Azospirillum brasilense: one gene and its partner. The protein of the gene in region 1 interacts with the protein of each later gene in a pairwise test. Links are inferred from orthologs where the notes say so. Each region holds a gene or a part of one and is shown in the gene's direction. Other genes may lie near its edges. The genes, in order: ybgC and AMK58_RS07410.

Evidence for each region.
Region 2: the proteins of ybgC (region 1) and AMK58_RS07410 interact in binary tests that used the Escherichia coli proteins (3 or more experiments, as listed by UniProt). The link is inferred for Azospirillum brasilense from one-to-one orthologs.

What each region holds. Positions count from the first base shown.
Region 1 is NZ_CP012914.1:2,006,156-2,013,491, reverse strand. Bases 2,136-5,135 are described here. They hold ybgC (tol-pal system-associated acyl-CoA thioesterase), read left to right. Parts: upstream 2,136-3,395; coding sequence 3,396-3,875; downstream 3,876-5,135. Other genes in these bases: AMK58_RS09270 (energy transducer TonB), read left to right, coding at 5,116-5,135; tolR (protein TolR), read left to right, coding at 4,605-5,087; tolQ (protein TolQ), read left to right, coding at 3,881-4,603; ruvB (Holliday junction branch migration DNA helicase RuvB), read left to right, coding at 2,312-3,403; ruvA (Holliday junction branch migration protein RuvA), read left to right, coding at 2,136-2,315. Also shown: AMK58_RS09305 (YebC/PmpR family DNA-binding transcriptional regulator), read left to right, coding at 1-580; AMK58_RS31875 (endonuclease domain-containing protein), read left to right, coding at 1,129-1,692; more of ruvA, read left to right, coding at 1,689-2,135; more of AMK58_RS09270, read left to right, coding at 5,136-6,273; Tol-Pal system beta propeller repeat protein TolB, read left to right, coding at 6,276-7,336.
Region 2 is NZ_CP012914.1:1,611,337-1,616,828, forward strand. What follows is about bases 1-2,668. They hold AMK58_RS07410 (acyl carrier protein), read left to right. Parts: upstream 1-1,048; coding sequence 1,049-1,288; downstream 1,289-2,668. Other genes in these bases: fabD (ACP S-malonyltransferase), read left to right, coding at 1-133; fabG (3-oxoacyl-[acyl-carrier-protein] reductase), read left to right, coding at 142-879; fabF (beta-ketoacyl-ACP synthase II), read left to right, coding at 1,376-2,638; mltG (endolytic transglycosylase MltG), read left to right, coding at 2,665-2,668. In the rest of the region: more of mltG, read left to right, coding at 2,669-3,666; AMK58_RS07425 (hypothetical protein), read right to left, coding at 3,716-3,943; AMK58_RS07430 (lytic transglycosylase domain-containing protein), read right to left, coding at 4,207-5,492. UniProt on the Escherichia coli protein: Carrier of the growing fatty acid chain in fatty acid biosynthesis.

The sequences.
Region 1 (7,336 bases):
GCAGAACATGCCGCGCGACCGCATCGACCGCGCGATCAAGCAGGGCACGCCCGGCGGTGGCGACGACGCGAACTACGACGAGGTGCGGTACGAGGGCTACGGCCCCGGCGGCGTCGCGCTGATCGTCGAGGCGCTGACCGACAACCGCAACCGCACCGCCTCGGAAGTGCGCTCGGCCTTCACCAAGTACGGCGGCTCGCTGGGCGAGACGAACTCGGTCAGCTTCATGTTCAGCCGCGTCGGCGCGATCTATTACCCGGCCGCCGCCGCGGCCGCGGACGCCGTGTTCGAGGTGGCTCTGGAAGCCGGCGCCGAGGACGTGGCGTCCGACGAGAACGGTCACGAGGTCACCACCACGGTGGAGAATTTCGCGATCGTGCGCGACGCGCTGGAGGCCAAGTTCGGCGGTGCGGAGAGCGCGCGCCTGACCTGGAAGCCGCTGAACACCGTCGCCCCGTCCGAGGACGCCGCCGCCAGCCTGATGAAGCTGCTGGACGTGCTGGAGGACAACGACGACGTCCAGACCGTCGAAGGCAACTTCGACATCTCCGACGAGCTGATGCAGAAGCTGACGGCCTGATACCGGGTCGCGGAGCGGAGGAAACCGGGGTGCTTGGGCAGGCCGGAAGGAGCGGGGCGGCGCAGCAGCCGCCCGTACGCCTGTTGGGGCTGGACCCCGGCCTCCGCCACACTGGCTGGGGCGTCATCGACGTGTCCGGCAACCGGCTGACCCATGTGGCGGACGGCGCCGTCCATTCCGAAGACGGCCGTCCGCTGGCCGAGCGGCTGTGCCAGCTCCACGGGGCGCTGACCGAAGTGCTGGAGCGCTACCGCCCCGATGAGGCGGCGGTGGAGGAAACCTTCGTCAACAGCAACGCGGTCTCCACGCTGAAGCTGGGGCAGGCGCGGGCGGTGGCCCTGCTGGTCCCGGCTTTGGCCGGGCTGTCGGTGGCGGAATACGCCAACAACATGGTGAAGAAGGCCGTGGTGGGGCAGGGCCGGGCCGATAAGACGCAGGTCCAGGCCATGGTGCGCCTGCTGCTTCCCGGCTGCGCCATCACCACACCGGACGCCGCGGACGCCCTGGCCGTGGCGATCTGCCACGCGCATCACCGCGCCAGCTGGCAAATGTGGCGGCGGGGCGATGGCGTTTCCCTCTCCCCTCCGGGGAGAGGGTGGCCCGAAGGGCCGGGTGAGGGGGATGCGCGGGGCGGTGCGTCCGGCACGCGCGCAACCCCCTCACCCCAACCCTCTCCCCAGAGGGGAGAGGGAGCATTGTTGCCGGTTGCGAAGGACAAGCCGGCGCCTTTGCACACCAACCGTGCCGTTCAGATGCGGCGCGATTCCACGGAAGTGGAAAAGATCGTATGGCAACGTTTGCGGAACGCGCAGATGGGGGCCAAATTCCGTCGGCAGGAACCCATTGTCGGCTTCATCGTGGATTTCGTCGCGCACGACCATCGGCTGGTGATCGAACTGGATGGTGGGCAGCACGCCGAGCAGGCGCCGTATGACGAGCGCCGGACGCGCATGCTGGAACAGGCCGGTTTCCGCGTGCTGCGCTTCTGGAACAACGACGTGAACGACAATCTGGAAGGCGTTCTCGAAACCATCCGCACGGCGCTTTCCGCGACCACCGTGTTGCGCCGTGATCCCCTCCAGCGTTTGAGGGACAAGGAGAATTTCCCATGATCGCCAAGCTCACCGGTGTCGTGGATTCGGTCGGGACCGACTGGGTGGTGGTGGACGTCAACGGGGTCGGCTATCAGGTCGCCTGCTCCAACCGCACGCTGTCGCGCATGGCGGTGGGGGAGCGGCGGGCGCTGGTCGTCGAGACCTTCATCCGCGACGACCGGATCACCCTCTACGGCTTCGCCGATTCCGGCGAGCGCGACTGGTTCCGGCTGCTCACCACCATCCAGGGCGTCGGCTCGCGCCTTGCACTGTCGATCCTCGGCGTGCTCGACCCCGACCAGCTCACCCGCGCCATCGCGGCGCAGGACAAGACGGCGCTCACGCGCGCCGACGGCGTGGGGCCGAAGGTGGCCGCGCGCATCGTCAACGAGTTGAAGGACAAGGTGGGCAACCTTACCCTCGGCGCCTCGGCCTCCGCCGCTCCGGCGGCGGGCGGCAAGGCGGCGCCGGCGGGCGGCCCCGACAACATGGTCATGGCGGACGCCGTCTCGGCCCTCGTCAACCTCGGCTACGGGCGGTCGGAGGCGTTCGGCGCCGTCGTGGCCGCCGGGCGCAAGCTGGGCGACGGAGCCGGCGTGTCGGAGCTGATCCGCCATGGCCTTAAGGAACTCAGCCAATGACCGCCGACCAGAACGGCTCCGATCCTGACCGGCTGGTGCAGCCGGGGCGGGGCGCCGGCGATTCCGGCGAAGCCTCGATCCGTCCGCTCTCGCTCGCCGAGTTCATCGGCCAGCGGCAGGCGCGCGAGAACCTGTCCATCTTCATCCAGGCCGCGCGTGCGCGCGGCGAGGCGCTGGACCATGTGCTGCTGTTCGGCCCGCCGGGCCTGGGCAAGACGACGCTGGCCCAGATCGTCTCGCGTGAGCTGGGGGTGGGCTTCCGCGCGACCTCCGGCCCGGTCATCGCGCGGGCCGGCGACCTCGCCGCGCTGCTGACCAACCTGCAGCCGCACGACGTCCTCTTCATCGACGAGATTCATCGCCTTAATCCCGCCGTGGAAGAGGTGCTCTATCCCGCCATGGAGGATTTCCAGCTCGACCTCATCATCGGCGAAGGCCCGTCGGCGCGGTCCATCCGGATCGACCTGCCGCCCTTCACGCTGGTCGGCGCCACCACCCGGTCCGGCCTGATCACGCGCCCCCTGCGCGAGCGGTTCGGCATTCCGGTGCGGCTGCAGTTCTACGAGCCGGACGAGCTGGAGCTGATTGTCCGCCGCGCCGCGGCCGTGTTCAACATGCTCATCACGCCGGAGGGGGCGCGGGAGATCGCCAACCGGTCACGCGGAACGCCGCGCGTGTCGGGGCGCCTGCTGCGTCGGGTGCGTGACTTCGCCTCGGTGGCCGGCGTGCCGGAGGTGGACGCGCGCATCGCCGACGCCGCCCTGACCCGGCTGGAGGTCGACCGGCTCGGCCTCGACAGCATGGACCGGCGCTATCTCGGCATCATCGCCAACAACTACAACGGCGGCCCGGTGGGCGTGGACACGCTGGGCGCCGCACTCGGCGAGCAGCGCGACGTGCTGGAGGAGGTGGTGGAACCCTACCTGATCCAGCAGGGCTTCCTGCAGCGGACCCCGCGCGGACGCATGCTGACCGACCAGGGCTTCCGCTATCTCGGCCTCAACCCGCCGTCGGCGCCGACCCGCCAGTTCGACCTGCTGGACCGGCTGTCGGAGGCGAACCCGGACCCGGAGGACGGCGATGTCTGACGGTACCGGGACGGCAAATCTCTCGGGCTGGTTTGACGAGAACGCGCAGCACAGGCTGCGCTTGCGGGTCTACTACGAGGACACGGACGCCGGGGGGCTGGTCTATCACGCCAACTACCTGCGCTTCTTCGAGCGGGCGCGCACCGAGATGCTGCGGCTGACCGGATTCACCAACGCCGGGCTGGCCGAAAGCGACGGTGTGTCATTTGCGGTACGACGGGCGGAGATCGATTTTGTCGCTCCCGCAAAGCTCGAGGATACGCTTGAAGTGGTGACGCGAATCACCGATACCGGCGGTGCCTCCTTCGCAGTTGCACAACTTGCCCGCCGCGACGGCCGTGACCTCGCGCGGGCGGAGATTCAGCTGGCGATGATCAATTTGGCCGGTAACCGGGCCGGACGTCCCGCGCGCCTTCCGGCGCCGGTCCGCGAGGCGCTCATCGATTTGTACATAAGGCAGAAGCGAGACTGACTGCGATGGATCTGAATTCCGCCCAGGTGGTCGGGGCCGCAGCGAAGGCTCACGACATCACGATGTGGGGCCTGTTCTGGCAGGCCGACATGATCGTCAAGGTCGTGATGCTGATGCTGCTGGTTGCCTCGGTGTGGTGCTGGGCCATCATCATCGAGAAGCTGATGCGCATCCGCCGCCTGAACGCGCAGGCGGACGCCTTCGAGGAGAGCTTCTGGTCGGGCGGTTCGCTGGACGCGCTGTACGACCGCATCGGCCAGAACCCGAGCGATCCGATGTCGGCGACCTTCGCCGCCGGCATGCGCGAATGGCGCCACGCCGCCGACCGCGGCATCGGCTCCATGAAGGGGTCGCTGCAGCAGCGGGTCGAACGCGTCATGTCGGTGACCATCGGGCGCGAGATGCTGCGCGCCGAGCGCTACATGACCTTCCTGGCGTCGGTTGGTTCGACGGCCCCCTTCATCGGCCTGTTCGGCACGGTGTGGGGCATCATGAACTCCTTCACCTCCATCGCCGCGTCGGGCAACACCAGCCTCGCCGTCGTCGCGCCCGGCATCGCCGAGGCGCTGTTCGCCACGGCGCTGGGTCTCGTGGCCGCCATTCCCGCCGTGATCTCGTACAACAAGTTCACCACCGACCTCGGCCGCTACGCCGACCGGCTGGAGACCTTCTCGGGCGAGTTCTCGGCGATCCTGTCGCGCCACCTCGAGGAGCGGGGAGCCGCCTGACATGGGAGCCCAGCTCGCAGGAAAGGGCGGCCACGGTCGGGGCCGCCGCCGCGGATACCGCGCGATGGCCGACATCAACATGACGCCCTTCATCGACGTCATGCTGGTGCTGCTGATCGTCTTCATGGTCGCGGCACCGCTGCTGACCGTCGGCGTGCCGGTGGATCTGCCGAAGACCAACGCCGCCCCGCTGGAGGCGCAGAAGGACCCGCTGTTCGTGACCGTGCAGTCCGACGGCCGGGTCTATGTGCAGGAGACGGCGGTGGAGACGGCCAACATGGTGCCGCTGCTGATCGCCGTCACCAACAACAACCCAGACGCCCGCATCCTGGTGCGCGGCGACGCGAAGATCGCCTATGGCAAGATGCTGGAGGTGATGGGCACCATGAGCGCCGCCGGCTTCAAGAAGGTCGGGCTGGTCGCCGAGATGCCCAGCGGGCCGGGCGCCACCGGGCCGCGCGTCGGCGGCTCGGCGCAGCGCTGAGACGCCACGGCGAGTTGAAGGCTGACCCATGCGCAAACCCCTGATCGCCTCGGCAACGCTGCACGTCGCGCTGGTCGCGCTGTTCGTGCTCGGCATGCCGCCCAGCGATCGCAAGCTGGACATCCCCGAGTCCATCCCGATCGAGATCGTGGACATGGGCGAGGTGACGCAGGCCGCGCGCGTCGACAAGGGCGAGCCGAAGCCGCCTGTCCCGAATGCGGCCCCCAAGCCGCCGGTCCCCGAGGCCAAGCCGAGTCCGCCGGCCCCCGCGCCGCCGGAACCGGCCAGCGAGCCGCCGCCCCCGCCGCCGCCCCGGCCCGAGCCGAAGGTTCCGGAGCCGCCCAAGGTCGCCCAGGTGACGCCGCCCCCGGCGCGCGAACCGCCGCCGCCGCCCAAGCCGGCGCCGCCCCCGCCGCCGCCCGATCCGGCGCCGGCGCCGGTGGTCAAGCCGCCCGAGCCCAAGCCGGAACCGAAGCCGCAGCCTCCGAAGCCGGAGCCGCCCAAACCGGAACCGCCGAAGCCTGAGCCTCCCAAGCCCGAGCCCCCAAAGCCGGAGCCGAAGAAGCCCGAGCCGCCGAAGCCGGAGCCGGCCAAACCGGAACCGCCCAAGCCCGAGCCCAAGAAGCCCGAGCCGGCCAAGCCCGAGCCTCCGAAGGCCGAGCCGAAGAAGCCGGAGAAGCCGCCGGAGAAGACCGACGCGCTGGCCGACCTTCTGAAGAACGTTCAGAAGAACGCCCCGGCCAAGCCGGCGGCGTCGGAGAGCAAGGCCGACGCCAAGCCGACCCAGCACGCGGCCGCGTCGCCGGCGCCCTCGGGGGCTGCCAAGGCGGTGAACGGTCCGGACAAGCCGTTCAAGCCGTCCGGGCGCGCCATCGACGGCATCCGCGGCGCGGTCGGCAAGAACTGGAACTTCGATCCGGGCCGCAAGGACGCCGGAAACATGCAGGTCGAGCTTCGCGTGGAACTGAGCCGCGACGGAACGGTGCTGAACGTCACCGCCGATCCGAAATACGAGGCCCGCTACCGCTCCGATGCCGCCTTCCGGGCATCGGTCGATGCGGCGATCCGCGCGATCCGCAAAACCAGCCCCCTGCCCATCGGCGAGTTCTCCGGCGACTTCACGCCCGCCCGGTATGAAGAGTGGCGTTACTTCGTGTTCAATTTCGACCCGAGGGACATGTTCTGACCATGACGAAGAAGACGAGGCTCCTGCTGAAGGCCGCCGGTTGCGCCGGCGCTCTGCTGCTCGCCCTCGGCGTCGCGGCGCCCGCCCCGGCCCGCGCCGAGGTGCGAATCGACATCACCAAGGGCGTGGTCGAGCCGCTGCCGATCGCCATCACCAGCTTCGCCGGTGCCGGCGGGCGCGAGGCGCAGGTCGGCTCGGACATCTCAAAGGTGGTCGCCGCCGATCTGGAGCGGTCGGGCCTGTTCAGGCCGCTCGACCCCAAGGGCTTCCTGCAGACCCCGGACCAGCTCCGCTCCGGCGAGCCGCGCTACCAGGACTGGCGCGCCGTCGGCGCCCAGGCGCTGGTCGCCGGCAACACCACCGCCATGGGCGACGGCCGCATGAAGGTCGACTTCCGCCTGTGGGACGTCGCCGCCGGCCAGTACATGCAGGGGCTGAGCTACACCGCGACCGCCGACAGCTGGCGCCGCATCGCCCACATCGTCGCCGACGCCATTTACAAGCGGCTGACCGGCGAAGAGGGCTATTTCGACACGCGCATCGTCTACGTGGCCGAATCCGGCCCGGCCAACGCGCGCAAGAAGCAGCTCGCCATCATGGACCAGGACGGTGAGAACCATCAGTTCCTGACCGATGGCAAGAACCTCGTCCTGACGCCGCGCTTCTCGCCGGCGACCCAGGAAATCACCTACATGTCGTACTTCAACAAGAAGCCGCGCGTGTACCTGTTCAACATCGACAGCGGCCGCCAGGAAGTCCTCGGCGACTTCGTCGGCATGACCTTCGCCCCGCGCTTCTCGCCGGACGGCAACAAGGTCGTCATGAGCATGGCGCAGAACGGCAACACCGACATCTACGCCCTGGACCTGCGCACCCGCCGCCAGACCCAGCTCACCGATTCGCCGGGCATCGACACCGGCCCCAGTTACTCGCCGGACGGCCAGCGCATCGTCTTCGAGTCGGACCGCGGCGGCAGCCAGCAGCTCTACATCATGGGCGCGGACGGTTCGGGGCAGAAGCGGCTGACCTTCGGCGAGGGCCGCTACGGCACCCCGGTGTGGTC
Region 2 (5,492 bases), 400 kb from region 1 along the record:
GGGCGTCGACACCCTGGTGGAACTCGGCTCCGGCAAGGTGCTGTCGGGTCTCGCCAAGCGCATCGACAAGGAATTGGCCGGCACCTCCGTTCAGGGCCCGGCCGACGTCGAATCGTTCCTGAAGACCCTGTGAGGCATTCCATGTTCGACCTGACCGGAAAGAAGGCGCTGGTCACCGGCGCCTCGGGTGGCATCGGGGCGCAGATCGCCCGCGCGCTGCACGCTCAGGGCGCCACCGTCGCCCTGTCCGGCACCCGCGTCGCCCCGTTGGAGGCGCTCGCCGCCGAGCTGGGCGAGCGCGCCCTGGTGGTGCCCGGCAACCTTGCCGACGCCGCCGGAACCGAGCAGCTCGCCAAGGACGCGGAGGCCGCCCTCGGCCAGATCGACATCCTGGTGAACAACGCCGGCCTGACCCGCGACCAGCTGGCCATGCGCATGAAGGACGACGATTGGCAGTCGGTGCTGGACGTCAACCTGACCGCCGCCTTCCGCCTGTCGCGCGCCGTGCTGCGCGGTATGATGAAGCGCCGCTGGGGCCGCATCATCGGCATCACCTCGATCGTCGGCGTCACCGGCAATCCCGGCCAGGCCAACTACGCCGCCTCCAAGGCCGGCATGATCGGCATGTCGAAGTCGCTGGCCGCGGAAGTCGCGTCGCGCGGCATCACCGTGAATTGCGTCGCGCCGGGTTTCATCACCACGGCGATGACCGACGCCCTGAATTCCGAGCAGAAGGACAAGCTGCTCACCGCCATTCCTTCCGGCCGCATGGGCGAGCCGGGGGAAATCGCCGCCGGAGTCGTGTACCTGGCGAGCGATGAGGCCGCCTATGTCACCGGCCAGACGCTGCACATCAACGGCGGCATGGCCATGATCTGAGGCGGATTCGCTGCCTGAACCACAGGTTCGGACCGGTTCCCGCGGGCGCTGGTCAAGGCTCTAAAAATGTGTTATCGGACGGGGCTTTTTGTGGCAGGAAGGCACGCAGCCGCGTGTTGAGCCGGCCGAATTCGCCCGAGCGGTCTCAAGGATTGGAAGGTCTTAAAAAATGAGCGATGTCGCCGAGCGCGTTAAGAAGATCGTTGTGGACCACCTCGGGGTCGAGGAGTCGAAGGTGACGGAGAACGCCTCCTTCATCGACGATCTCGGCGCCGACAGCCTCGACACGGTCGAGCTGGTTATGGCTTTCGAGGAGGAGTTCGGCTGCGAGATTCCGGACGACGCCGCCGAGAAGATTCTGACGGTGAAGGACGCCATCGACTTCATCAAGGCGAACGCCGCCGCCTGATCAGGCGTGGCGCAAGAAGGCCAGGCAGCTTTTCCAAAGTGGCCTGGCCGTCGCTGAGTTTTCCGAGGAAAGGTCAAGGAATACCCCATGAGACGTGTCGTCGTTACCGGCCTTGGTCTGGTCACGCCGCTCGGTGTCGGCCACAAGCTCAACTGGGAGCGTCTGACCGCCAGCCAATCGGGCATTCGCGCCATCACGGGTTTTGACGCCTCCGATCTGGCCTCGAAAGTTGCCGGGCAGGTTCCGCGCGGGGATGGCGACGGGTTGTTCAACCCCGATGCCTTCGTTCCGCCGAAGGACCAGCGGAAGATGGACGATTTCATCATCTTCGCCATCGCCGCCGCCCACGAAGCGATCAAGGATTCCGGCTGGGTTCCCCAGACCGAGGAGGAGCGCGAACTCACCGGTGTCATGGTGGGCTCGGGCATCGGCGGCCTGCCGGGCATCGCCGATGGTGCGGTCACCCTGGCCGAAAAGGGGCCGCGCCGCATCTCCCCCTTCTTCATTCCGGCCTGCCTCATCAATCTGGCGTCCGGCCACATCTCCATCCAGCACGGCTTCAAGGGCCCGAACCACGCGGTGGTCACGGCCTGCTCGACCGGCGCGCACGCCATCGGCGACGCTTCGCGCCTGATCATGCTGGGTGACGCGGATGTGATGGTCGCCGGCGGCACGGAAGCGGCGGTCAGCCGCCTGGGCGTCGGCGGTTTCGCCGCCATGCGCGCCCTGTCCACGAATTTCAACGACACGCCGGAGAAGGCGTCGCGTCCCTACGACAAGGACCGCGACGGCTTCGTGATCGGCGAGGGTGCCGGTGTCGTCGTCCTCGAAGAGCTGGAGCACGCCAAGAAGCGCGGCGCCCACATCTATGCCGAGGTGGTCGGCTATGGCATGTCCGGCGATGCCTACCACATCTCCGCCCCGGCGGAGGACGGCAACGGCGGTTTCCGCGCCATGCGCAACGCGCTGAAGCGGGCCGGAATGGAGCCGTCGGACATCGACTATGTCAACGCGCACGGCACGTCGACGCCGCTGGGCGACGAGATCGAGCTGGGCGCGGTGAAGCGGCTGTTCGGCGCGGCGATGGACAACGTCGCCATGTCCTCCACCAAGTCGGCCATCGGCCACCTGCTGGGGGCTGCCGGTGCGGTCGAAGCGATCTATTCGATCAAGGCGATCAACCACAGCTTGGTTCCGCCGACGCTGAACCTCGAAAATCCTTCGGACAGCTGCCTCGGCGTCAACCTCGTTCCGAAGGTTGCGCAGGAGCGCCGTGTGCGGGCCGCGCTGTCGAACTCCTTCGGCTTCGGCGGCACCAACGCCTCGCTGATCTTCAAGGATTTCGCCTGAACGGCGAAGCATCGCGGAGACCGCCGATGGGTTGGGGCCTCCGAATCGCGGCGGGGGCGTTGACCGTCCTCACCGCGGGCAGCGGCTTGGCGTTCTGGGGTGCCCTCCGCGTGATGGCCCCCGGACCCCTTGAGCATGCCGAGACGGTGGTCGTCCCGCGCGGCAGCGGGCTCGAAGCGATCGCGCTGACCTTGGAGGATGCGGGGGTCGTCGACTCTCCGATCCTCTTCCTGTTCGCCGCAAAGCTCCGGGGACCATTGAAAGCGGGCGAATACGCCTTCCCGGCGGGGATCAGCGTCGACGGTGTGCTGGAGATGCTGCGCCAGGGCAAGACCGTGGTTCGCCGCTTCACGGTGCCGGAGGGGCTGACCTCCGCCCAGGTGGTGGCCTTGCTCGACGCCGAACCGGCGCTATCCGGCGAGTTGAAAACGGTTCCGAAGAACGGAACCGTACTCCCTGAAACCTATCATTATTCTTACGGCGATTCGCGCTCGGCCCTGGTCGAGCGGATGCAGCATGCCATGACCCAGGCGCTGAACGACGCCTGGAAGAATCGTGGTCCGGACCTGCCTTACGAGACTCCGGAGCAGGCGCTGACCATGGCGTCCATCGTGGAGAAGGAGACCGGCGTCGCCGCTGAGCGCGCCAAGGTCGCTGGGGTCTTCGTCAACCGCCTGGAGACCGGCATGAAGCTCCAGTCGGACCCGACCGTGATCTACGCGCTGACCGATGGTAGCGGGGAGTTGGGGCGGGCCTTGACCCGGAATGACTGGAAATTCGAGTCGCCCTACAACACCTACGTCGCGGCTGGGCTTCCGCCGGGCCCGATCGCCAATCCGGGGCGGGCGTCCATCCAGGCGGCTTTGCACCCGGAAAAGCACGACTTCCTGTATTTCGTCGCCGATGGCACCGGCGGGCATGTCTTTGCGAAGACTTTGCCGGATCACAACCGGAACGTCGCCAAATGGCGCGAAGTGCAGCGCCGGCAGTCGGGTGGTGCGGGCAACGGGGACACGCCGCAGGATTAGCGGTCCCCTGTTCCCGAACGGAAGGCCGACCCGAACGCAACGCACTCGGTCAGGCGGCGTTCGACGCCACCATTTCGAGGGCGACGACACCGCCCAGGGCGCCGTAGCTCTTGCGGGCGGCCCGCATCTTCTCCAGCGATTCCATGAGGCTTTCCTCGGCGAAACCAGGGGCGAGTTGCGCCAACTCCTGTTCCGTCAAGGCGATGAAGGCGTCTAAAAGGCGCGCGTGGATGCGGCACGCCTGGCGGACTTCATCGGCGACCATCGGTGCTGGCATGGTAGGCTCCCAATCACGGAATAAAGAGAAACACGGTCCGTCCGTGCGAGAGAATTCTGTCGGCTTGTGGTTAATAGAGCATTAAATGCAATTCATCTTCCGGATAGGAAGAAGAGTTACCACTTCAGACGAAAATGACGAAATTTGGACGATTTCGATTTTGGTATGTGACAGAGATAAGCTGGCTTTTGTGACTTTCGAATATTCGGTTTTGATCGATCCGGCGGCCCGTCGTCCGAGATGGGCGAGGGGCCGCCGGGAATTCATCGACGGATTTCCTTATCCAGGTTCAGCTCCGCCTTGGCGCCCTGGATGCGGGCGCGGTAGACCAGCATAGCCTCCATGACCCGCTGGACGTAGTTGCGGGTCTCGTAGATCGGGATCAGCTCCAGCCAGTCCACGGCGTCGACGGCTTCGCCGCGCGGGTCGCCGTAGGTGTCGATCCATTGACGCACGCGGGTCGGACCGGCGTTGTAGGCGGCGATGGCCATGATGTAGGAGCCGTTGAAGCGGTCGATCATGTCCGCCAGATAGGTCGAGCCGAGCCGCACGTTGTAGTCCGGGTCGCTGATCAGCTTGGCGTTGTCATGCTTGACGCCCAGCTTGCCGGCGACCAGCTGCGCCGTTCCGGGCATGAGCTGCATCAGGCCACGCGCTCCGGCCGACGACACCACGCGGGTGTTGAAGGTGCTTTCCTGCCGGATAATGGCGTGCACCAGGGCGATCTCCGGAGCGGACGGGCGGCTCTCGATCATCGGGTAGCCGGCTTCCACCAGGAACACGTCGTTCTGGGCGGCGTCCTTCGCGGCGGCGACGGCGAGGTCGCGGCGCCCGACCTCACGGGCCAGCTTGGCGGCCAGCACGTAATCCGCCGGCTCCTTGGCGTCAAGGCTGATGCGGCGCAGGAAGGCGGTCACCCGCTCGTCGGTGTTGCCCTCGATCTCGGCCAGCAGCTTGGTCACTCGCACCACCTCCCGCCGCTCGAAGGCGGTGGCGTCGGCGTTGGAGACGCGCGGTTCTGCGGGCAGGGCAATGCGCCCGTTCCCGGCGTGGCGGGCGGCAAGCTGGCCGTAGAAGGTCGTGCCAAACTGGGCGGCCTTGGCGTACCAGTCCTTGGCCTGCGCCGTCTGGCCCAGCGCCTCGGCCGCGCGTCCGCACCAGTAGGCGCCGCGCGCCTTGCTGATCGGCGCGCCGACGGAGCGGTAGAGCTTGTGGAAGTGGTTGAAAGCGCTCGACGGATCATCAAGGAAGCGCAGCGCCAGGAAGCCGGCGAGGAATTCCGCCTCCGCGGCACCGTTGCCCTCGGTCTGCCCGTGCGCCGTCACCAGACGGTAGGCGAGGTTGTGGTCGCCGTTCACCATGGCGCGGCGGGCCAGGATGTGGCGCTCGGTCCACCAGGCCTGCGGGCGGCCCATGTCCTTGGGCGCCTGGACGATGATCTCCAGCGCCCCCGCGTCGTCGCCCTTGCGGCGGCGGTAGCGGGCGCGGTCGAACAGCAGGCCCGGATCGTTGCGCAGGGAGGCGGGAACGCGCGCCAAGGCGGCGTCGG